One region of the Mesorhizobium sp. LSJC285A00 genome, then DNA from elsewhere that is predicted to be linked to it. Evidence: predicted binding sites of a transcription regulator. Region 1 holds the regulator's gene; each other region holds the start of a gene.
The links. The regulator PhoB, encoded in region 1, activates phosphate uptake and scavenging genes when phosphate is short. The targets are predictions, from matches to a motif close to TGTCATNNANCTGTCAT.

Region 1 (7,094 bases):
AGGCTGATCAGTGCAACGGCAATGAAGGCAAGGATCGGGAAAAACTTCTTCAACGCAGGCCCATGGACGGTTCGGGACCTTTATGGGCAAGTCGCCGCGGCAAGACAATGGCGCGGCCAAGCCATAATGACAGCTGGCATATCATGCATATTTAGCCGGCTTATCGATCTCGAGCATCAGTGAACATGACAGCTGACGATAGCGTGGTCTCAGGCCGCGATCTTCAGCGCACCCGGACCGGGAATGGCGCCGGGCGGACACTTTCCCAAGATGATCATGCCGAGCACTTCGTCCTGCGTCACATCGGTGGTGAGCGCGGTGCCGACGACCTGGCCGTTCTTCATTACGCAGACCCGGTCGGCAAGCTCGAACACGTCGTGAATGTCGTGGCTGATCAGGAAAATGCCGATGCCCTCGGCCTTGAGCTGCTTTACCAGTTCGCCGACCTGCGCCGTCTCCTGCGGCCCAAGCGCGGCCGTCGGTTCGTCCATGATCAGGATGCGGGCGTTGAACAGGATGGCGCGTGCGATCGCCACCGACTGGCGCTGGCCGCCCGATAGCTTGATCACGGGCTCCTTGAAGCGCTGGAAGCGCGGATTGAGCCGGCCCATCACCTTGCGCGCCTCGGCCTCCATGGCGACATCGTCGAGTGTCCCCCACGCGGTCATCAGTTCGCGGCCGAGGAAGAGGTTGGCGGCAGCGTCGACATTGTCGGCCAGCGCAAGCGTCTGGTAGATCGTTTCGATGCCGTATTTCTTGGCGTCGCGCGGATTGGAGATCGAGGCCTCCTGGCCGTTGACCAAGATCTGGCCGGCATCGCGCTTGTAGGCGCCCGACAGGATCTTGATCAGCGTCGACTTACCGGCGCCGTTGTGGCCAAGCAGCGCCACCACTTCGCCCGGGAAAAGATCGATGGACGCATCGTCGACGGCGCGAATGCCACCGAACGCGATCGAGATGTTGCGCATGTCGATCAGTGGCGTACCGGTGGGAGCAGTTTTTTCCATAATCGTTCCTCCCTAGACGCGCTTGCGGTAGACGGTGTCGAGCCAGACGGCGATGACCAGGACAGCGCCAACGACAATGCTCTGGAGCGGCGAGTCGATGCCGAGCAGCACCATGCCGGATTGCAGCGACTGCATCAGAAGCGCGCCGAGCATGGCGCCCATCACCGTTCCGGCGCCGCCCGCGAGCGACGTGCCGCCGATGACAGCGGCCGCGATCACCAAAAGCTCGTCCAGTGTGCCCAGCGCATTGGTTGACGCATTGAGACGGGCCGACGAGATCGCCGCGCTGATTGCAGCCAGCACACCCATGATCATGAACACCTTCATGGTCACCCAGCGCGTGTTGATGCCGGCGAGTTCCGCTGCCTCCGGATTGCCGCCGATGGCGAAGACATAGCGGCCGAAACGCGTGCGCTTGGTGATGAACGTCATGATGATGCCGACAATCACCGCCATCAGCACCGGTATGGCGATGCCATGCGCGATGAACAGCCCGCCTTCGGGAACGGTGATGCCGTTCTGCTGTGCGTACTGGCGCACGATGCCGATCGGCCATGGATAGGAATTGGCGATCCACACGGCGCCGAGGATGGCCGCGCAAGCGACCACGCCAAGCAGGGTCTCGGCCCAGACGGGGCGCAGTGGAAAGCTGAAGCGCTTGCGCTGCGAGCGACCGTTGAGCAGCGCGAAGGCGACCGCCGCGCAGGCGACGATGCCGACGATCCAGCTGGCAGCGGCGCCAATCGAGCCGCGTGGTCCGCCGCCCATCAGCTGGAAGGTGGCGTCGAGTGGCGCGACCGTGCGCCCGCTGGTGATGAGCCATGCCATGCCACGCCAGACCAGCAGGCCACCAAGCGTCACGATGAAGGCCGGAACCTGCATATAGGCGATGATGAAGCCCTGGAACGCGCCGATCAGCAGACCAAGCACCACGCCGGCGGCAAGCGCGACGACCCAGAGCCAGGGGTTTCCAAGCTGGAAGCCGATGACGCGAATGAGGAATTCGGCCTGTGCCACGCCCATGATCATGCCGATCACGCCTTCGACGGAGCCCACCGAAAGGTCGATGTTGCGCATGACGATGACCAGTACCATGCCGGTCGCCATGATCGCGACCGAGGACGTCTGCACCGACAGGTTCCAAAGATTGCGCGGCGTCAGGAAAAGCCCACCCGACAGGATATGTATGCCGACCCAGACGACCAGCAGCGCGCCGACCATGCCGAGCATGCGCGTGTCGAGCTCGGTCGCTTTCAGGAACCGGGCGACCGCGCCGAGTTCAGACGCTCGTGCCGTATCGGCCTGCGGATTTGAGGTCGTGTCGGTCATGATGTCCTCCAGCGGCTTGCCGTCTGGCGCGGATGCCGGACCACAGCCTAGAAGTTTGCCGCCGATGGCGGAAACACACAATTCTCGTAGAGAAAACGCCGCGGCTTGACAGCCGCGGCGCCTCATTTCTTCAAGTCGTCGAGATCAGTTGCAAGCCGCGACGCTGCCGGCGGCGACGCCCGTGCAGACTTCGTCCTTCTTGATCCAGCCGGCGTCGATGACGACGTTGAGGTTGTCCTTGGTGATCGCGACGGGGGTCAGGAACAGCGACTTGACGGTGTTGCCGCCAGGCGTGGTGAAGTCCTTGGCGCCGGCAATGTCGCCCGTCTTCTTGCCATCGGCAAGCTGCGAGGCGATCTCGGCGGCGTTCTTGCCGAGTTCGCGCGCGTCCTTCCACACCGACACCGTCTGCGTGCCGAGTGCGATGCGGTTCAGAGCGGCATGGTCGCCATCCTGGCCCGAGACCGGAACCGTTCCGGCGAGGCCCTGCGCCGTCAGCGCGGCGACAACGCCGCCGGCGGTGCCGTCATTGGCCGCAACCACGGCATCGACCTTGTTGTCGTTGGCGGTCAGGAACTGTTCCATGTTCTTCTGGGCGTTGGCCGGCAGCCAGCCATCGGTATAGGCCTCGCCGACATTCTTGATCTTGCCCGAGTCGATGGCTTCCTTGAGCACTTCCATCGAGCCCGAGAACAGGAAATCGGCATTCGGATCCGAGCCAGAGCCCTTGATGAAGACATAGTTGCCTTCGGGCTTCGCCTTGAACACTTCGCGGGCCTGCATGCGGCCGACTTCCTTGTTGTCGAAGGTCAGGTAGAAGACGTCCTTGTTCTCGATCAGGCGGTCATAGCCGACGACCGGAATGCCTTCGTCCAGCGCCTTCTGCACCGCCGGGCCGATGGCCGAGGCGTCCTGCGCCAGGATGATCAGCGAGTTGGCGCCCTGCGAGATCAGGCTTTCGACGTCGGTCAGCTGCTTGCCGGGATTGGACTGCGCGTCGGCGGAAATGTACTTGTCGCCGGCAGCCTCGATCGCCGTTTTCATCGCCGCCTCGTCGGTCTTCCAGCGCTCTTCCTGGAAGTTCGACCACGACACGCCGATGACCTTGTCCTTCGCCTGCGCGACCGAGACCAGCGCCAGCGACATGGCGACGCCCGCCAGCATGGCGGCTGCAAATCTGTTCATTATAACCCTCCCTGCGCCGCGCACGGCGCGACAAAACCGGCCCGAAGGCCTGCACACAGAGGCTCCATTTTTTCGAGCCTCGAAAAAATACTGGTTCAATGATAAAGCGCTGTCAACATCGATTCTGATGGTTTCTGATGGCCTTGCCGAATTTTTTCGAGCTCCGCAATAAACAATGACAGGGCTGCCGGCGTCTGCCAATATTTGGCTGGTGCCGTCGAACGCCTTCACTATCATGAGGCGCGAGGAGGCCGGGAGGAAACAAATGTCGGTTGGAATCCGCCACGACGATCTGCGCCGTCGCAACCGCGCGATGGTGATTTCGGCCGTGCGCCGGGCCGGCCAGCCGTCGCGGACCGAGATTGCGGCGACCACCGGCCTCAGCCATTCGACCATATCGGCAATCTCGTCTGATCTGATTCAAGAAGGCATCCTGATTGAAGGCAAGCCTGGCGAGACCGGCTCGCTGAAACGCGGCCGGCCGCAGGTCGGCCTTGGCCTCAATCCGGAAGCGGCGGCGGTGATGACCGTGGTGCTGTCGCTGAACTTCCTCTCCGTCACCGTCATCGACTATGCCGGCCAGGTGGTCGCGGAAGAACAGCGCCGGCTCGACACGCTGACCATGCCGCGCGACGAACTGATCGGCGAATGCGTAGCAATCGTCCGGCGGCGTCTCGAGGACCCGGACCTGGACGTCCAGAGCATCGCCCGCATTGCCATGGGCATCCAGGGCATCACCGATTCGCAGGCGCGGGCCATGCTGTGGTCGCCAATCACGCCACTGACCGACATTGCCTTCGCCGACATGTTGGAAGCGGAATTCGGCATTCCGGCCACCATGGAGAACGACTGCAATATGATGGCGGTGGCGCTGCAATGGCGCCAGCCCGAGCGCTACCGCGACAATTTTATCGCCATCCTCTTGTCGCACGGCATCGGCATGGGACTGGTGCTGAAAGGCGAACTGTTCACCGGCACCCATTCCTCGGGCGGCGAGTTCGGCCACATGATCCACCGTCCGGGCGGCGCGCTCTGCCGCTGCGGGCGGCGCGGCTGCGTCGAGGCCTATGCCGGAAACTACGCCATCTGGCGCAGCGCCAGAATGATGAGCGAAGATGCCGAGCCGGTCGATATCGGCGACGCTGATATGCGCGCACTCGCCGCGCGCGCCCGCGAAACCGATGGCCCGGAGCGCGAAGCCTATCGCAGGGCCGGTGAGGCGCTCGGCTTCGGCCTCGGCAGCCTGTTTGCTCTGATCGATCCGGCACCCGTCGCCATGGTCGGCGTCAGCGCTGCCGCCTTCGACCTGATCGAACCGGCATTGCGCGAAGCGATCGCCCAGACCGCCGGCGGCCAGCACTCGAAATCGATCTCCTTCGACACCGAGCCCAACGAGCTGCCGCTGATCCGCGAAGGCTGTGCCATGCGCGCGCTCGGCTTCGTCGACCAGGAGATTTTCGCGCCGGGCATTCAGGCAAAATCCGGCAAGCATGTCGCCTGAATGGCCGGCAACGGCGCGACGCGCAGCATCCTAGTCTTCCCTGATAGCGTAGCCGGCGCCGCGAATGGTACGGATGACATCCGGCATGCGGCCGTTGTTGACGGCCTTGCGCAGCCGCCCGACATGCACGTCGACGGTTCGCTCGTCAATATAGATCGTCTCGCCCCAGACATTGTCGAGCAGCTGGCTGCGCGAGAACACGCGGCCGGGATGGCGCATCATGAATTCGAGCAGCCGGAACTCGGTCGGTCCGAGCCTGATCTCGCTCTTCTTGCGGTAGACCCGGTGCGATTCTCGATCGAGCACGATGTCGCCGACCTTGAGCACGCTGGACAGCACTTCCGGCTTGGCCCGGCGCAGCAGCGCTTTCACGCGCGCCATGAACTCCGGCGTCGAGAATGGCTTGACCAGATAGTCGTCGGCACCGGTGGACAGGCCGCGCACGCGATCGCTTTCCTCACCGCGCGCGGTCAGCATGATGATCGGCAGCCGCTCGGTTTCGGGCCGCACTCTAAGCCGCCGACAGAGCTCGATGCCGGAAACAGCGGGCACCATCCAGTCGAGCACCAGGAGATCGGGCACGTTTTCCTGCAGGCGGATCTCGGCCTCGTCGCCGCGTGTCACCACCTCGACGTGATAGCCTTCGGATTCGAGGTTGTAGCGGAGGAGCACGCCTAGCGGCTCCTCGTCCTCCACGACCATGATGCGTGGCGCGATCATAGGCAGTTCACCCTCATCAGGCCGGCGTGGCCATCGCCGTCTCGTCCTGCTTCGGACGATTGGCGGGCAATTGCTGGCCGGTCAGCACATAATACGCATTTTCGGCGATGTTGGTGACATGATCGCCGATGCGCTCAAGATTCTTGGCGCAGAACAAGAGATGCGTGCAGGCGGTGATGTTGCGAGGGTCTTCCATCATGTAGGTCAAGAGCTCACGAAACACGGACGTGTATTTGACGTCGATGCGCTCGTCGTCATTCCTGAGTTTTGCAAGAGCTGCCGCATCGGTGGCGGCATATTCCTCGACGACGCCTTGCACCTGGATCAGCACCAGTTGCGCCATGGCATCGATGGAGTGCGAGAGGTCGCGCGGCGTGACGCTCAAGCCCACGGTGCCGACGCGTTTGGCGATGTTCTTGGCGAGATCGCCGATGCGCTCGAGGTCGCCGGCCATGCGGATCGAGCCGACCACGGCGCGCAGATCGTTGGCCATCGGCTGGCGCTTGGCGATCAGCGTGATGGCGCGGTCGTCCAGTTCGCGCTGGCGCGCATCCATGATGGCGTCGTCGGAAACGACACGCTGTGCCAGCGCATTGTCCGAATTGAGCAGCGCCCTGGTCGAGCCGCTGACCATCGAGCCTGCCAGATCGCCCATGTCGCGGATCAGCTTGCTGATCTGCCCGAGCTCTTCATCGAAGGAGGCGACGGTATGTTCACCCATGATCTTGGTCCTCGTGCCTGAAAATTCACCCGCCGGACGGCTCAGCCGAAGCGGCCGGTAATGTAGTCCTGGGTGCGCTTGTCGTCGGGGTTGGTGAACATCTTGTCGGTGGCGCCCTCCTCGACGAGATAGCCGAGATGGAACATCGCCGTGCGCTGCGACACGCGCGCCGCCTGCTGCATCGAGTGGGTGACGATGACGATCGTGTAGTTCTGGCGCAGTTCGTCGATCAGCTCCTCGACACGGGCGGTGGCGATCGGATCGAGCGCCGAGCAGGGCTCGTCCATCAGGATCACCTCCGGCGACACGGCGATGGCGCGCGCGATGCACAGGCGCTGCTGCTGGCCGCCGGACAGGCCGGTGCCGGGCTCCTGCAGGCGGTCCTTGACCTCGTTCCAGATCGCCGCCTTCTTCAGGCTCTGCTCGACGATCTGGTCCATGTCGGACTTGCGCTTGGCCAGCCCATGGATGCGCGGGCCGTAGGCGACGTTCTCGTAGATCGACTTCGGGAACGGGTTGGGTTTCTGGAACACCATGCCGACGCGGGCGCGCAGTTCGACGACATCGATGTTCTTGTCGTAGATGTCGTCTTCATCGAGCGTGATCTTGCCGGTCACCCGCGCCGAATCGA
Region 2 (7,094 bases), on a different contig from region 1:
CCACGGTTCTGGACATGATCACCGGCAGCTTGCGGCAGGCGACGGCAAAGCTGGTTTTCGCGTCGAGCGGCTCGACCGTCCCGGCGTAAGCGCTGTCGGAAAACTTGTCGGCCGGTTCGCCCATGATGTCGAAGACGTAGCTCTCGGTCTCCATCGGCAGGAAACCGCCGGAATCCAGCCAGCGCGAAACGCGGCTCTCGCCGGCATTGTAGGCAGCCGCCGCCAGGCCGAGATTGCCGAAGCCGGTCTTCATTTCGGCGAGATATTTCGCCGAAGCCGGGATCGCCTGGTCGATGTCGAAAGGATCGGCCAGCCCGCGCATCTTGGCGGTGCCCGGCATGAACTGGGCGATGCCTTCGGCACCGACCGGGCTCACCGCATTGGGGTCGAAGCGGCTTTCCTTCCAGATCAGCCGGGCGAAGTAATCCTTCGGCAGGCCGTTCCGCTCGGCATGCGTCTCGATCAGGTCACAGACACGGCCGATCAATCGTTTCGCCGCCGAGCGCGATTGCGGTGGATCGGCAAGTGCCTGTCCGGCACTCAGCCCGCAGAGCAGGATCACACCGGCTTTGAGCAGCCCCCGCATGGCTCATTCGGCCGCGGCTTTGCCGTGCTGGCCAAACCGCCGCTCGATATAGTCGGCAACCATTTTTTCGAAATCGGCGGCGATCGACGGACCGCGCAGCGTCGCCGACTTCTTGCCGTCGACGAAGACGGGTGCGGTCGGCGTCTCGCCGGTGCCGGGCAGCGATATGCCGATATCGGCGTGCTTGGATTCGCCGGGGCCGTTGACGATGCAGCCCATCACCGCGACCTTGAGGTTCTCGACGCCGGGATATTTCTCCCGCCAGACCGGCATGTTCTTGCGCAAATCGGCCTGGATGTTCTGGGCGAGCTCCTGGAACACGGTGGATGTCGTGCGGCCGCAGCCGGGGCAAGCGGCGACGATCGGCACGAACTGACGGAAGCCCATGGTCTGCAGCAGTTCCTGCGAGACCTGCACCTCGCGTGTGCGATCGCCATTCGGCTCCGGCGTCAGCGAGATGCGGATGGTGTCGCCAATGCCTTGCTGCAAGAGGATGCCCATGGCAGCCGACGAGGCGACGATGCCCTTGGATCCCATGCCGGCTTCGGTGAGGCCAAGATGCAGCGCATGGTTGGAACGCGTGGCAAGCTCGGCATAGACGGCGATCAAATCCTGCACGCCGCTGACCTTGGCCGACAGGATGATCTTTTCGCGGGCGAGGCCTATCTCTTCGGCCATTTCGGCCGACAGGATGGCCGACTGCACGATCGCCTCGCGGGTTACTTCCTGCGCCGTCAGCGGGAAGCCTTGGCTCTGGTTCTCGTCCATCAGCCGGGTGAGCAGCTCCTGATCGAGCGACCCCCAATTGACGCCGATGCGCACCGGCTTGTCATGCCTGATCGCCATTTCGACGATCGCGGCGAACTGGCGGTCCTTCTTGTCCTTGAAGCCGACATTGCCAGGATTGATGCGGTATTTGGCCAGTGCCTCGGCACAGGCCGGATGATCGGCCAGCAGCTTGTGGCCGATATAGTGGAAGTCGCCGACCAGCGGCACATTGATGCCGAGCCGCTCGAGCCGTTCGCGGATGCGCGGCACGGCGGCGGCGCTCTCGTCACGATCGACGGTGATGCGCACGATCTCGGAGCCAGCGCGATGCAAAGCCGCAACCTGCGCGACGGTCTGGTCGATATCGGCCGTGTCGGTGTTGGTCATCGACTGCACGACGACCGGCGCGCCGCCGCCGACGACCACGCCGCCGACATCGACGCCGACCGATGTCCGGCGCGCAAAGGGGGAGGAAAAATACCCGGTCATGCCGGCAGCCTCTTGATCACCCGAGCGACATACGTCCACGTCGACGCACGCTCGATCAGCTATCAGCGCAGAGCGCTGAGGTTCGGGCATGAGGTGGAGGAGCAAAGATGGCTTGTCAATGGCGACAGACAAGCAGAGCCGCCAAATCGCAATAGCGCGGCGACCCCACAGACGGGTTTCGCCGGCCAACAGTATCGGAATCACTAGCAAAAACAGGCCTCCGGCGGCATGTCGCCACCGGAGCGATAGTCACGCGCCAAGGCGGCGCGTCTAATCCTGGAAGGGCGTCAGTGTCTCGTCGGTTTCGCCTTCAGTTTTTCAATCTCGTCCTTGAGTGCCAGCTTGCGTCGCTTCAGATTCACGATTTCGAGGTCGTCGACCGATGGATGGTTCATCGCATCGTCGATCTCGCGTTCGATATCACCGTGTTTCCGCTGCAACTCATCAAGATGGGATGCAAGAGACATGATTGGTTCTCCCTTTCATGGTTTCCTCGATTGCAGCCGTCAAAGGCACGTCCACCGCAGGTCGCATCTGTGACGGCACCATGACAGTCTGCCACCATCCGGCTGCGATGTCGAATGCTGCGTGGTAGCATTCCACGACAATGTGATATGTGATATTGGCTGCGCGCCGGCGGCAATTGATGCCGCCCCCGCCCAATCATGCCCATTGCCGGGCGCCGCAGACATGCAGACGGTAGAGAATGTCCGACCAGGAAAAGGCCGATGTCCGCCTCGAATTTTCCCGCCTGAAGCAGGAGCATGCCGATTTCGACGCGGCCATCAATGCGATGATCGCCATGGGCTGCGACCCCTTGCAGATCCAGCGCATGAAGAAGAAGAAGCTTTTCCTCAAGGACCGGCTGATGGCGCTGGAAGACAAGATCATTCCGGACATCATCGCTTAGCCGACGGCCTCGGGGCCTAACTGCTCACCCCGCTATCGACAGCCGCGCCGCGCGATGGCGCAGCAACGTCAGCAATTCGTCGGTCTTCTCCGCTGAAGTGTCGATCGGCACCACCAGGCACATCGTCGCCTCGACCTTGCCGGCGGCCGCGAAGACAGGGGCGGCCAGGCATTTGGTGTAGGCGTCGACCAGCCCCGAAGTGATGCAATAGCCGGTCGTTCTGGCCGTCGCGATATCGGCAATGAAGTCGTCGAACTGCAGCCTGCGGCCGTCGGGCAGCAAAAGGTCGTCTTCCGAGACCATGTCCTGGATGGCGGCCCTTTCCAATCCGGCCAGAAGCAGCCGCCCCGATGCCGTCCATGGCAGCGGGATCTGCAGGCCAGTGGCCGAGCTGATGCGGAACGGCCTGGTGCCGGGGCTGGAATGGACGATGGTATAGCGCCCGCTTTGCAGCATGCACAATTCGGAGGTCTCGCCGGTCTCGCGCGACAGATTGTCGACCTCCTGCCGGCCCCGCCTAAGCAGGTCGTTGCCCCTGACATAGTCCATCCCATAGAGGTAGAGCTTCTTGCCGAAATAGACCCGGTTGCCGTCGCCCTCCATCTCCAGGAGACCCGCATCGACCAGCGAACGCACCAGCGTATAGGTGGTGGAGCGCGGCGCATTCACCCCCTTGGCGAGATCGCCAATGCCGATGGCGCGCTGCGTGACATGCAGGAATTCCAGGATCTCCAGCACCCGGTTGAGGCCCTTCTCGCGCGAGCCGGAGGTCTTGTCGGGCGTCGGGCTCTCGGCTGGACCAAGCTCCGCCCGATCCGTGAGTCCATTGCTGTCTTGCATAACTGATTCCTGATGTTAGTATCTGTCTTGTATAGGATACATGTGTCTATTGTAAGAGACAATTCAGGTCGGCGACACGTGTGTCTGTAAGGGGAACTCAAACAACAGGAGGTCGCAGTGAACGACGCATCCAAGCGAGATTTTCTGAAACTGGGCATGGCCGGGCTTGCAACGGCGGGCGTGATGACCGCTGTCAGCGCCGAAAAGGCGGCGGCACAAGCCGCATCCGACAGCGTTCTGCGCACCGCGCTTGACCGCGGCAAGCTGATCGTCGGCACCGGCAGCACCAACGCGCCATGGCATTTCGAAAACGATGCCGGCGAGCTGGTCGGCATGGACATCACCATGGGCCGCATCCTGGCCAAGGGTCTGTTCGACGATCCGAGCAAGGTCGAGTTCGTCATGCAAGATCCGGCGCAGCGCATCCCCAATGTCACCACCAACAAGGTCGACATTACCATCCAGTTCATGACCATGACCGCGCAGCGCTCGCAGCTGATCCACTTCTCCAGGCCATACTATGTCGAGGGCGTCGCCCTGCTGACGCTGCCGACGGCGGAAAACAAGACCTTCGACAAGCTGCTCGCCGGCGGTTCGGCGACGCGCATCTCGATCCTGCAGAATGTCGACGCCGAAAGCTCGGTCCATTACGCCCTGCCGGAGGCGCAGGTGCTGCAGATCGACACCCAGGCCAATGTGCTGCAGGCACTGGAATCGAAACGCGCCGATGCCGCCGCTGTCGATCTTTCAACCGTGCGCTGGCTGGCCTCGCGCAACCCCGACAAATATTTCGATGCCGGCAAGAGCTGGTACTCGATGCTCTACGGCGCGGCGGTCAGGCAGGGCGACCTGGACTGGCTGACCTTCGTCAACCAGACCTTCACCATCGCCATGTTCGGCCATGAGACCGCACTCTACGACGCCGCCTTCAAGGACTATTTCGGCCAAGAGCCGCCGGCCCGCCATCCGGGTTTCCCGGTTGTCTGACAAGCGCTGGCGGAAGGGTTAGCCCTTCCGCCTTCTAGTTCGCATCCCCTTGGTTATTGCGGGAGACGCATGGGCTATACGCTCAACTTCAACCTGATCTGGCGGCATTTCGACAAGCTGTGGGGCGGCCTTCTGCTCAGCCTCGAGCTTGCCGTGATTTCGATTGCCATCGGCGTCGTCATCGGCCTGATGCTGGCGGTCTGGTATGTCTCGGCCGGACGCGTGGTGCGCGCCATCATTGCGGCTTACGTCGAATTCATCCGCAACGTGCCGCTGATCCTGCTCGTCTATCTCGTCTTCTACGGCCTGCCGACGGTGATCGACGTCGCCTACGACGCGCCGACCTCGTTCGTGCTGACGCTGTCGGTCTATAGCGGCGCCTATCTGGTCGAGGTGTTCCGCTCCGGCCTGGAAGCCGTGCCGCGCGGCCAGCTCGATGCCGGCAAAGCCATCGGCCTGACGCCCTGGCAGCGGCTGGTTCATGTGCGCCTGCCGACCATGCTGCGCATCACGCTGCCGGCGCTGTCCAACACCTTCATCTCGCTGTTCAAGGACACGTCGATCGCCTCGGTGATCTCGGTGCCCGAGCTCACCTTCGGCGCCCAGTGGATCAACTTCAACACCTTCCGCATCGTCGAGGTCTATCTGGTGACGACGGCGATGTATCTGGTGACCGGTTACACCCTGCTGTTCGGACTGCGGCTGGTCGAACGCCGGTTCAGGGCTGCGCGCTGACATGCTGAGCCAGATCCTCTACGCCGTACCGTTCCTCGCCCAGGGCTTCGCCATCACTTTGTGGGTGTCGCTGCTGGTCGTGGTGCTGTCGCTGATTGCCGGCGTCGCGCTCGGCGTCAGCCTGGTCTACGGCCCGGCGCCGCTGCGCTGGGCCGTGCGCATCTTCTCCGACACCATCCGCGGCATCCCGATCCTGGTGCTGATGTTCTTCGTCTATTACGGCCTGCCGGCCATCGGCCTGCATCTGCAATCCTTCTCGGCGGCGGTGCTGGCGCTGACCTTGTTCAAGACGGCGCAGGTCATTGAGTATCTCCGGGGCGCCGTCGGCTCTATTCCCAAGGGCCAGTCAGAAGCGGCGATGGCCATTGGGCTGACTTTTCGCCAGCGGCTCACCTACGTCATCTTTCCGCAGGCCTTCCGGCGCTTCCTGCCGCCCTGGATCAACGGCGTCACCGATGCGGTCAAGGGCAGCGCCCTGGTCTCGCTGCTCGGCATCACCGACCTGATGCAGGCGATCAACCAGGTCATCGGCCGCACCTATGAGGCGATGCCGCTCTACATCCTCGGCGCCTTGATCTATTTCGCCGTCAACTATGCGCTTTCCTACGCCAGCCGGCGGCTGGAACGGCGCTTTGCCTTCATCCGGGACTAGCACGATGGCCACAAGCTCGAACGACAATGCTGCCCTTCTCGACATTGCCGGGGTCTCGAAAGCCTTTGGTTCGGTCGAGGTGCTTCGCTCGGTCAGCCTCAAGGTGGACAGGGGCGAGGTGGTCACCGTCATCGGCCCTTCCGGCAGTGGCAAGACCACCCTGCTGCGCTGCGTCAACTTTCTCGAAAGCTACGACTCAGGCTCGATCCGCATCGACGGCAAGGAGGTCGGTTTTCGTGAGGCCGGCGCGCGCCAGCGGCGCAGCGAGCGCGACCTTGCCAATATGCGCGCCGAAACCGGCATGGTGTTCCAGAGCTTCAACCTGTTTCCGCACCTCACCGCCGCCGGCAACATCATGCTCGGCCTCACCAAGGTGCGCGGCAAGAGCAAGGCCGAGGCGCGCCAGATCGCCGAGCATTGGCTGAGCCGCGTCGGCCTCGCCCACAAGGCCGACAGCCTGCCGGCGGAACTCTCCGGGGGCCAGCAGCAGCGCGTCGGCATAGCGCGGGCAGTCGCCATGGAGCCGAAGATCCTGCTGCTCGACGAGATCACCTCCGCGCTCGATCCCGAATTGGTCGGCGAGGTGCTGGCCGTTGTGCGCAGTCTGGCCGAAGACGGCATGACAATGGTGATGGTCACGCACGAGATGGCCTTTGCCCGCGACGCTTCGAGCCGCATTGTCTTCATGGCCGATGGCGGTGTCAGCGCTGTTGGCCCGCCGAAGGAGATCCTTGCCGAAGAGACCACCAATGAGCGCCTGCGCTCTTTCCTGGCGCGGTTCCGCGCCTCGCATTTCTGACATGGGCGGCCCAAAGCAATTCCAGGAAAAGTGTAAGCGGTTTTCCCGGGAAAAGCGCGAAGCGCTTTCCCTTGGGAATTGCGTAAAACAACAGGCCGGCCCAAGGAGAATTCTTCCATGACGCCTTACATCCGGCTCGCCGAGCTCGGCCTGACGCTGCCCGAGCCGCCGACGCCGATCGCCAATTTCGTCACCCATGCGGAAAGCGGCCGGCTGATCTTTCTTTCGGGTCAAGGGCCGCTGCGCGCCGACGGCACGCTGTGCACCGGCAAGGTCGGCGAGGACGTCACCGTCGAGCAGGCCTATGAGCATGCCCGCCTCACCGGCC
Region 3 (7,094 bases), on a different contig from region 1:
CACCCGTGGGTGGCGCGAATGTCGGAGTTTGCATAGCCCGCCCAGACATCACCGTCCTTGTAGACATCCGCCCAGTAATCTTTAGACATTTCACCAGCGCCACTATGCGGATCAGGATAGTCGATCCCTGCAAAAACTTGCTTCGGTCCCTGGATATTGAAATCGCCGCCCTGCTCGATTTGATAAGAGCACCTTCCGGATATGCGGGTCTGACCGCCAACAACAAGCAGGCAGCGGCCCCATTTGTAGCCGCTCGGCAAACGATGCCGTGGTTGCGCATGCAAAGGCGAAAGGGAAAACGCAATTGCGAGGGTAATTGCTATGGTTCGTCCGATCATCTCGCCACCCGTTGCGAAGCAGCCAATTCAAGAGCGGCTCGACACTGTTGGATCCGCCCGAAGCGCATGTCGAAGCGGTTCGCTGCAGCATGGTTCCCTTAAAGAGTATTTATCGACCACGTCGGATTTTTGTCACGTAACATTTGTGTTGCTACACGGCGGTCAACCGGCCTCGATGCGGCGATAAAGTGCTGCCCAAATGTGCTGTCCTGCCACCTGATGTCGGGTGAATACGACTACATCCTGCGCATCGCGGCGAAGCACCTCGTGGGCTATCAACGCATCCACAAGAAGTGGCTGTCTGTTATGCCGCACGTGATGAAGATCAGTTCGTCCTTTGCCTTGCGCGATTGTTGATCGCGCGGCGATGGAGAAGAAGCGGAGAGGCTTAGGAACTGAGTAGCGGAGTGCACGGAATTGTGCGTAAAATCAAATAAAGTGGATACTAGAAAAGCCGCTGAAGAGGTGAAGATAATCGCCGACAATGCCAATGACATGGCCCGATTGATTGAGCTTCCGTCTGCAGGTGCGCTACACGCGCGCACCGGAGATCCGCTTGTCTTGCTGAAAATTTTGTTCAGTGTGTATCGCCGCATTCGTTTGTTGGCCGAGTATAAAGATGCCGGTAAGGCGGATATTCCTCAGTTGCCTGGGAATGACACCAACGGCGATCTTTTCTAAGCGTGATATTTATGAATATGTGCGATCACACGGAGGGTCTCTGAATCTCATCACGCTAGGCTTTTAATACCTCGGTCACCAGTTGGTCCATCGGGATGTCGTGCGGCTGCGGGTAGATGGTGGGGATGCGCTGCAGTTCGTAGCCGACGCCGATGACCAATGGCTTGAACGGCATGGCAGCCAGCGTGCGGTCGAAGAAGCCGCCGCCATAGCCCAGGCGGTAGTTTCGCGGGTCGATGCCGACGATCGGCGAGATGACGATGTCGGGCAGCACCGGGTCGCCTTCGGCGGGGATAGGGATGTTCCAGACGCCTTTTTCCAGCCGGTCGCCAGGCACATAAGCGCGGAAGATCAGCGGCTGGCCCTTCTCGATCACGATGGGCAGCGCCGTGCGGCCGCCGCGTTCGTTGATCGACGCCATCCACGGCCGCAGGTCCGGCTCGCCGCGAAACGGCCAATAGAGGCTGACCATGCGGCCGGCAATGTCGCCGATGGTCGCGTCGAGCCCTTCGGCGATAGCCCGCGACATCGCCACCCGCGCATCGGCGGAAACCGCCAACCGTGCCGCGATCAGACGCTCGCGCTCGGCCTTGCGCCAACGGCGCACATCGGTCCAGTCGGTCAATGGCGCGCGAAATTCCGGATCGAGTTCGTGCATGAAGCAAGGCGGCGAAGAATATTGCGCCCGCCCTTTGCGATCTTTGTCATCGTCGTTGGCCATGCTTCACTCCCGTGGTTCCAGCCCCTGCAAGGCTATACCCGTCCAGGCTTGCCGACATAGGCATTCGCGACATCCGGCGACGAGTCCTGGGCAGCCTTACGCGCGGCAGTCTAGCGCGCCGCGACATTGTTGCGGTGCACAAAAATCACTAGATAAAGAGAGACAAACAGGGGTGAATGCGATGAGTGAAACCAGCCATCATGTCGTTGTCGTCGGCGCAGGGTTCGGCGGTCTCGAACTCACCCGGGCGCTGGCCGGCGCACCCGTGCGCATCACCATGATCGACAAGCGCAACCATCACCTTTTCCAGCCGCTGCTTTACCAGGTGGCGACCACCTCGCTGGCGACCTCGGAAGTTGCCTGGCCGATCCGTCATCTGCTGCGCAAGCGCGAGGACGTGACGACCCTGCTCGGCAACGTCACCGGCGTCGACCGTCCAGGCAAACGCGTGCTGCTTGAGGACGGCAGTTCTGTTCCCTACGACACGCTGGTGCTCGCCACCGGCGCGCGTCATGCTTATTTCGGCCACGACGAATGGGAGCCTTTCGCGCCCGGGCTGAAGACGCTTGAAGACGCAACCACCATTCGGCGGCGCATCCTGCTCGCCTTCGAGCAGGCCGAGCGCGAGACCGATCCGGCCAAGCGCCAGGCACTGCTGACACTGGTCATCGTCGGCGGCGGCCCGACCGGCGTGGAGCTTGCCGGCACCATTGTCGAACTCGCGCATGAAACGCTGCGCGGCGAATTCCGCAACATCGACACGCGTGAGGCGCGTGTGGTGCTGGTCGAGGCCGGAGACAGGATCCTAGCCAATTTCGCGCCAAAGCTGTCCGACTATGCGCGCAAGGCGCTGGAGCGGCGGGGCGTCACGGTCGAGCTTGGCCGCGCCGTCACGCGCCTCGATGCCGAAGGCGTCGTCTTTGGCGATACGCATCTGCCGGCGCGAACCATCCTGTGGGCCGCCGGCGTGGCGGCTTCACCCGCGGGAGAGTGGCTGGGCGCGCCGGTGGACCGGGCGGGCAGGGTAATGGTCGAGCCCGATCTGACCGTGCCGAACAGTCCTGAAATCTTCGTCATCGGCGACACCGCGCATGTCTTGCGGCCGGACGGCAAACCGGTGCCCGGCGTGGCGCCCTCGGCCAAGCAGGAGGGCAAGCATGTCGCCGCGACGATCAGGGCGCGGCTGGCCGGCGATGGCGCGCCGCGGCCTTTCCGCTACAAACATGCCGGCGACCTGGCGACGATCGGCAAGTGGGCAGCCGCGATCGATTTCGGCTCGATCAAGCTCACGGGATGGCTTGCCTGGTGGCTGTGGGGCGTGGCGCATATCTACTTCCTGATCGGTTTCCGCAACCGGCTCTCGGTGTCGCTTAGCTGGCTATGGATCTATTTCACCGGCCAGCGCAGCGCGCGGCTGATCACCCAGGGCGACGATGACAAGGGCTGAGGTTCTCAACCGCGGCCAAGGATATTCATCCAGCCGTCACCTTTTGCTGATCGACTGACTTCCCGATGGACATGGCCGGTTTTCGGCGCGAAGCTTCCGCCCGGGGCTGGGATCTTGTCACGTCGCTGGGAAGGAAAACCAATGCCGCATCTCAATTACCCCGTCTCCCGCCGTAGTTTTCTTGCCGGTACGGCCGCCAGCGGGGCGCTGATCATGCTCCATCCGTTTTCCGCCCGCGCGCAGGCCAATCAGGCGCATCTGAGGATCATGGAGACCACCGACATCCATGTGAATGTGCTGCCTTACGACTACTACGCCGACAAAGCCAACGACACGATGGGCCTGTCACGGACGGCCTCACTGATCGCGGCGGTGCGCAAGGAAGCCACCAATGCGATGCTGATCGACAATGGCGATCTTTTGCAGGGCAATCCGATGGGCGATTACATCGCCTATGAGAAGGGCCTCAAGGAAGGCGATCTGCATCCGATCATGAAGGGCATGAACCTGCTGGGCTATGAATGCTCGACGCTCGGCAATCACGAGTTCAATTACGGCCTGTCGTTCCTCGACAAGGTGCTGGCCGGAGCCAATTTCCCCTTCGTCTGCGCCAATCTGATCCGCGGCACCGAGCTTGCCGCCAAACCGCGCGACGACAAGCTCTACCTCAAGCCCTATGTCATCCTCGACAAGAAGATCAAGGACGGGTCGGGCGCCGAGCAGCCGATCAAGATCGGCATCATCGGCTTTGTGCCGCCGCAGATCATGGTCTGGGACCTGAAGAACCTGGAAGGCAATGTCAGGACGCGCGACATCGTCGAGGCGGCCAGGGCATGGGTGCCGCAGATCAAGGAGGAGGGCGCCGACATCGTCATCGCGCTCTCGCATTCCGGCATCGATATCAAGCAGGGCGACGGCATGGAGAACGCCTCCTTCTTCGTCGCCGGCGTCGAAGGCATCGATGCGGTGTTCACCGGCCATCAGCATCTCGTCTTCCCCGGCAAGAAGGATTTTCAGGCGCTCGAAGGCGTCGACACCGAGAAAGGCACGCTGCAGGGCAAGCCCGCCGTGATGGGCGGTTTCTGGGGCTCGCACATGGGACTGATCGATCTGCTTCTGGAACGGGACGGATCGAAATGGCGCGTAGCCTCGGCCACATCGGAGGCAAGGCCGATCTACCAGCGCGTCGACAAGGCAAACAAGCCGACGGTGGCGGACGACCAGCGCGTCGTCGATGCGCTGAAGGCGGACCATGAGGCGACACTTGCCTATGTCCGCCGACCGGTCGGCAAGACCTCGGCGCCGCTCTATTCCTATTTCGCGCTGGTCGCCGACGATCCGTCGGTGCAGATCGTCAACCAGGCGCAGAGCTGGTACCTCAAGGACATATTGAAGAGCACGCAGTGGAAGGATGTGCCGCTGCTGTCGGCGGCAGCACCCTTCAAGGCCGGCGGGCGCAACGGCGCCGACTACTATACCGACGTGCCGGTGGGCGACATCGCCATCAAGAACGTCGCCGACCTCTATCTCTATCCGAACACGGTGCGCGCCGTCGAAATCACCGGCGCGCAAGTGAAGGAATGGCTGGAAATGTCGGCCGGCATTTTCAGGAAGATCGAGCCGGGCAAGGCCGACCAGGCGCTCATCGACACCGAATTCCCGTCCTACAATTTCGATGTGATCGATGGCGTCAGCTACGGAATAGACCTGTCGCAGCTGCCGAAATACGATGCCAAGGGTGGCGTCGCCAATGCCGGCTCGAACCGCATCGTCGGCCTCAGCTTCGACGGCAAGCCTATTGATCCGGCAGCGAAATTCGTCGTCGCCACCAACAATTACCGCGCCGGCGGTGGCGGCAATTTCCCCGACATCAATGCCTCGAAGATCATCTACGAGGCGCCGGACACCAACCGCGACGTGATCGTGCGCTACGTCGTCAGCGAAGGCACGATCAATCCCTCGGCCGACGACAATTGGTCGTTCACGCCGCTGCCCGGCACCAGCGTCGTGTTCGAGACCGGCCCCAAAGCGAAGGATTTTATATCGGGAGTGAAATCGCTCAAGATCGAGCCGGCCGGCGAGGGCGAATCCGGGTTTGCGAAGTATCGCATCCTGCTTTGAGGCAACGTGCAGCTAACAGGGAAAACGAGCGGGCATACGCCCGCTCAATCACGCTTCGGATCAGGCTTTGTAGACCACTTGGCGCACGTCGATGTAGCTGGCTCTAAAGCCGGCTTCGCAATAGTGGAGATAAAATTCCCAAAGCTTCTTGAAGCGGTCGTCGAAGCCGAGCGGGACGATCTTTTCCCACGACGCCCAGAAGCGGTTGCGCCATTCGGCAAGCGTGCGGGCATAGTCGTCCGGAAAGACGCGCTCGCGCAGATGGGCAAGGCCATGGTCGCTGCCCAGCGTCTTCAGGATCGACGGCGTCGGCAGCATGCCGCCTGGGAAGACATAGCGCTGGATGAAATCCGGCCTCGCCCGATAGGTGTCGTAGGCGGCCTCGTTGATGGTGATGATCTGCAGGCCGGCGGTGCCGCCGGGCCTCAAGCACGCCTTCATCTTGCCGAAAAATACCGGCCAATATTTTTCGCCGACCGCCTCGAACATCTCGATCGAGGCGATGCGGTCGTAAGTGCCCGTTTCGTCTCGGTAATCCTGCAGCTTGATGTCGACCTTGTCAGACAGTCCCGCCTTCTGGATGCGCGCCTTGGCGAAATCGTGCTGTTCGCGGCTGATGGTCAGGCCGGTGACGCGGCAGCCGATCTCGCGCGCGGCAAATTCGGCAAAACCGCCCCAGCCGCAGCCGATCTCGAGCACATGGTCCTTCTTGCCGATGCCGGTATCCTTGGCCAGCGCGCGGTATTTGGCGGCCTGAGCGCTTTCCAGGTCGTTGGCGCCGGTCGCATAGAGCGCCGACGAATAGGTCATGCTGGGATCGAGCCATTGCTTGTAGAAGGCGTTGCCGAGATCGTAATGCGCCGAGATGTTGCGCTTCGAGCCGGTGCGGGTGTTTTCGTTGAACCAGTGGCGGATGCGCTGGACCGTGTTGATGAGCCAGTTGGCGCCGCCGGCAATGCGTTCCCCAACGGCCGAGTTGACGACGAACAGTTCGAGGAAGCTGGTTACATCAGGGCTTTCCCAGTCGCCGTCCATGTAGGATTCGGCAACGCCGATGGTGCCGCCGGAAAAGGCACGGCCGGGCAGGCGCCAGTTCTTCAACACCAGCTCGGCATCCGGCCCGGGTCCGTTGCCGCCGACAAGCACCGCCCGGCCATCCGGCATCCTCACCTTCAGCGAACCGCGCGGCAATTTCATCGCCGCCGACAGCACCATGCGCGCCTTGGCCGGCAGGCCCTTGACGATCTCGGCGAAATTGAGTTCGTCCAGCCTGATGGCGTCGCCGATGCCTTTGTATTCCCTGACAGCCATCTCACACCCCCCTGGACTTCCGCGGGGGCGGCGCAAGATCTGCCGGCCTCCACATCCTCCACTTTCATTCGCCAGGCGCGAACGCCGTAGCCTGCTTAAATTTTCGCCACAATCTTCCACCGCATCGACCGGAACTTCAAGAGGCAAGCCGTGCCCGGCACTGGCCCAGGTGGCGTGCCTGGGGCCAGAATCGGTGAGGGCGAGCGACCGCCGGTGAAATCGCTATGGTTAGGAACAGCCACATACGTTAGTTTCAGCCATGCGTTACGTCATCGTCATCACCGCCATCGCCTTTTTCCTGATCTGGGATGGCCTCTATAATCAGGGCCGCTATCTCGACACGACGGTCAGGGAAATGTCGCGCGTCGTGCGCTACGTCACCGGCAAAGCCTAGCTTTTGCGCCTCTGCAAAGTCGCCTGCCGGCATTGCCGGGCGCGACATCGTGGCGGTTGACGCGACGGTCCCGCTCACACA

Region 2: X726_RS140725 (YdcH family protein) is a predicted target of PhoB. The motif match lies at 2,380-2,396, and genes of this name have one in related genera.
Region 3: X726_RS159595 (bifunctional 2',3'-cyclic-nucleotide 2'-phosphodiesterase/3'-nucleotidase) is a predicted target of PhoB. The motif match lies at 3,211-3,227, and genes of this name have one in related genera.

What each region holds. Positions count from the first base shown of each region.
Region 1 covers NZ_AYVK01000015.1:51,914-59,007, forward strand. The annotation lists gene X726_RS154065 (CHASE domain-containing protein) at 1-53, opposite strand, end outside; gene X726_RS154060 (ATP-binding cassette domain-containing protein) at 210-1,007, opposite strand; gene X726_RS154055 (sugar ABC transporter permease) at 1,020-2,336, opposite strand; gene xylF (D-xylose ABC transporter substrate-binding protein) at 2,481-3,521, opposite strand; gene X726_RS154045 (ROK family protein) at 3,787-5,022, shown strand; gene phoB (phosphate regulon transcriptional regulator PhoB) at 5,053-5,742, opposite strand; gene phoU (phosphate signaling complex protein PhoU) at 5,759-6,463, opposite strand; gene pstB (phosphate ABC transporter ATP-binding protein PstB) at 6,505-7,094, opposite strand, start outside.
Region 2 covers NZ_AYVK01000052.1:16,832-23,925, forward strand. The annotation lists gene X726_RS140735 (lytic transglycosylase domain-containing protein) at 1-586, opposite strand, end outside; gene ispG (flavodoxin-dependent (E)-4-hydroxy-3-methylbut-2-enyl-diphosphate synthase) at 590-1,843, opposite strand; gene X726_RS140725 (YdcH family protein) at 2,131-2,310, opposite strand; gene X726_RS140720 (YdcH family protein) at 2,550-2,753, shown strand; gene X726_RS140715 (IclR family transcriptional regulator) at 2,778-3,593, opposite strand; gene X726_RS140710 (transporter substrate-binding domain-containing protein) at 3,750-4,580, shown strand; gene X726_RS140705 (amino acid ABC transporter permease) at 4,650-5,315, shown strand; gene X726_RS140700 (amino acid ABC transporter permease) at 5,317-5,967, shown strand; gene X726_RS140695 (amino acid ABC transporter ATP-binding protein) at 5,972-6,766, shown strand; gene X726_RS140690 (RidA family protein) at 6,884-7,094, shown strand, end outside.
Region 3 covers NZ_AYVK01000008.1:1,087-8,180, forward strand. The annotation lists gene X726_RS1000000170390 (hypothetical protein) at 1-338, opposite strand, end outside; partial or broken gene X726_RS01000000166740 (Lrp/AsnC ligand binding domain-containing protein) at 513-695, shown strand; gene X726_RS159610 (hypothetical protein) at 756-1,019, shown strand; gene X726_RS159605 (5-formyltetrahydrofolate cyclo-ligase) at 1,075-1,740, opposite strand; gene X726_RS159600 (NAD(P)/FAD-dependent oxidoreductase) at 1,922-3,187, shown strand; gene X726_RS159595 (bifunctional 2',3'-cyclic-nucleotide 2'-phosphodiesterase/3'-nucleotidase) at 3,329-5,308, shown strand; gene X726_RS159590 (cyclopropane-fatty-acyl-phospholipid synthase family protein) at 5,369-6,619, opposite strand; gene X726_RS1000000172215 (hypothetical protein) at 6,879-7,013, shown strand.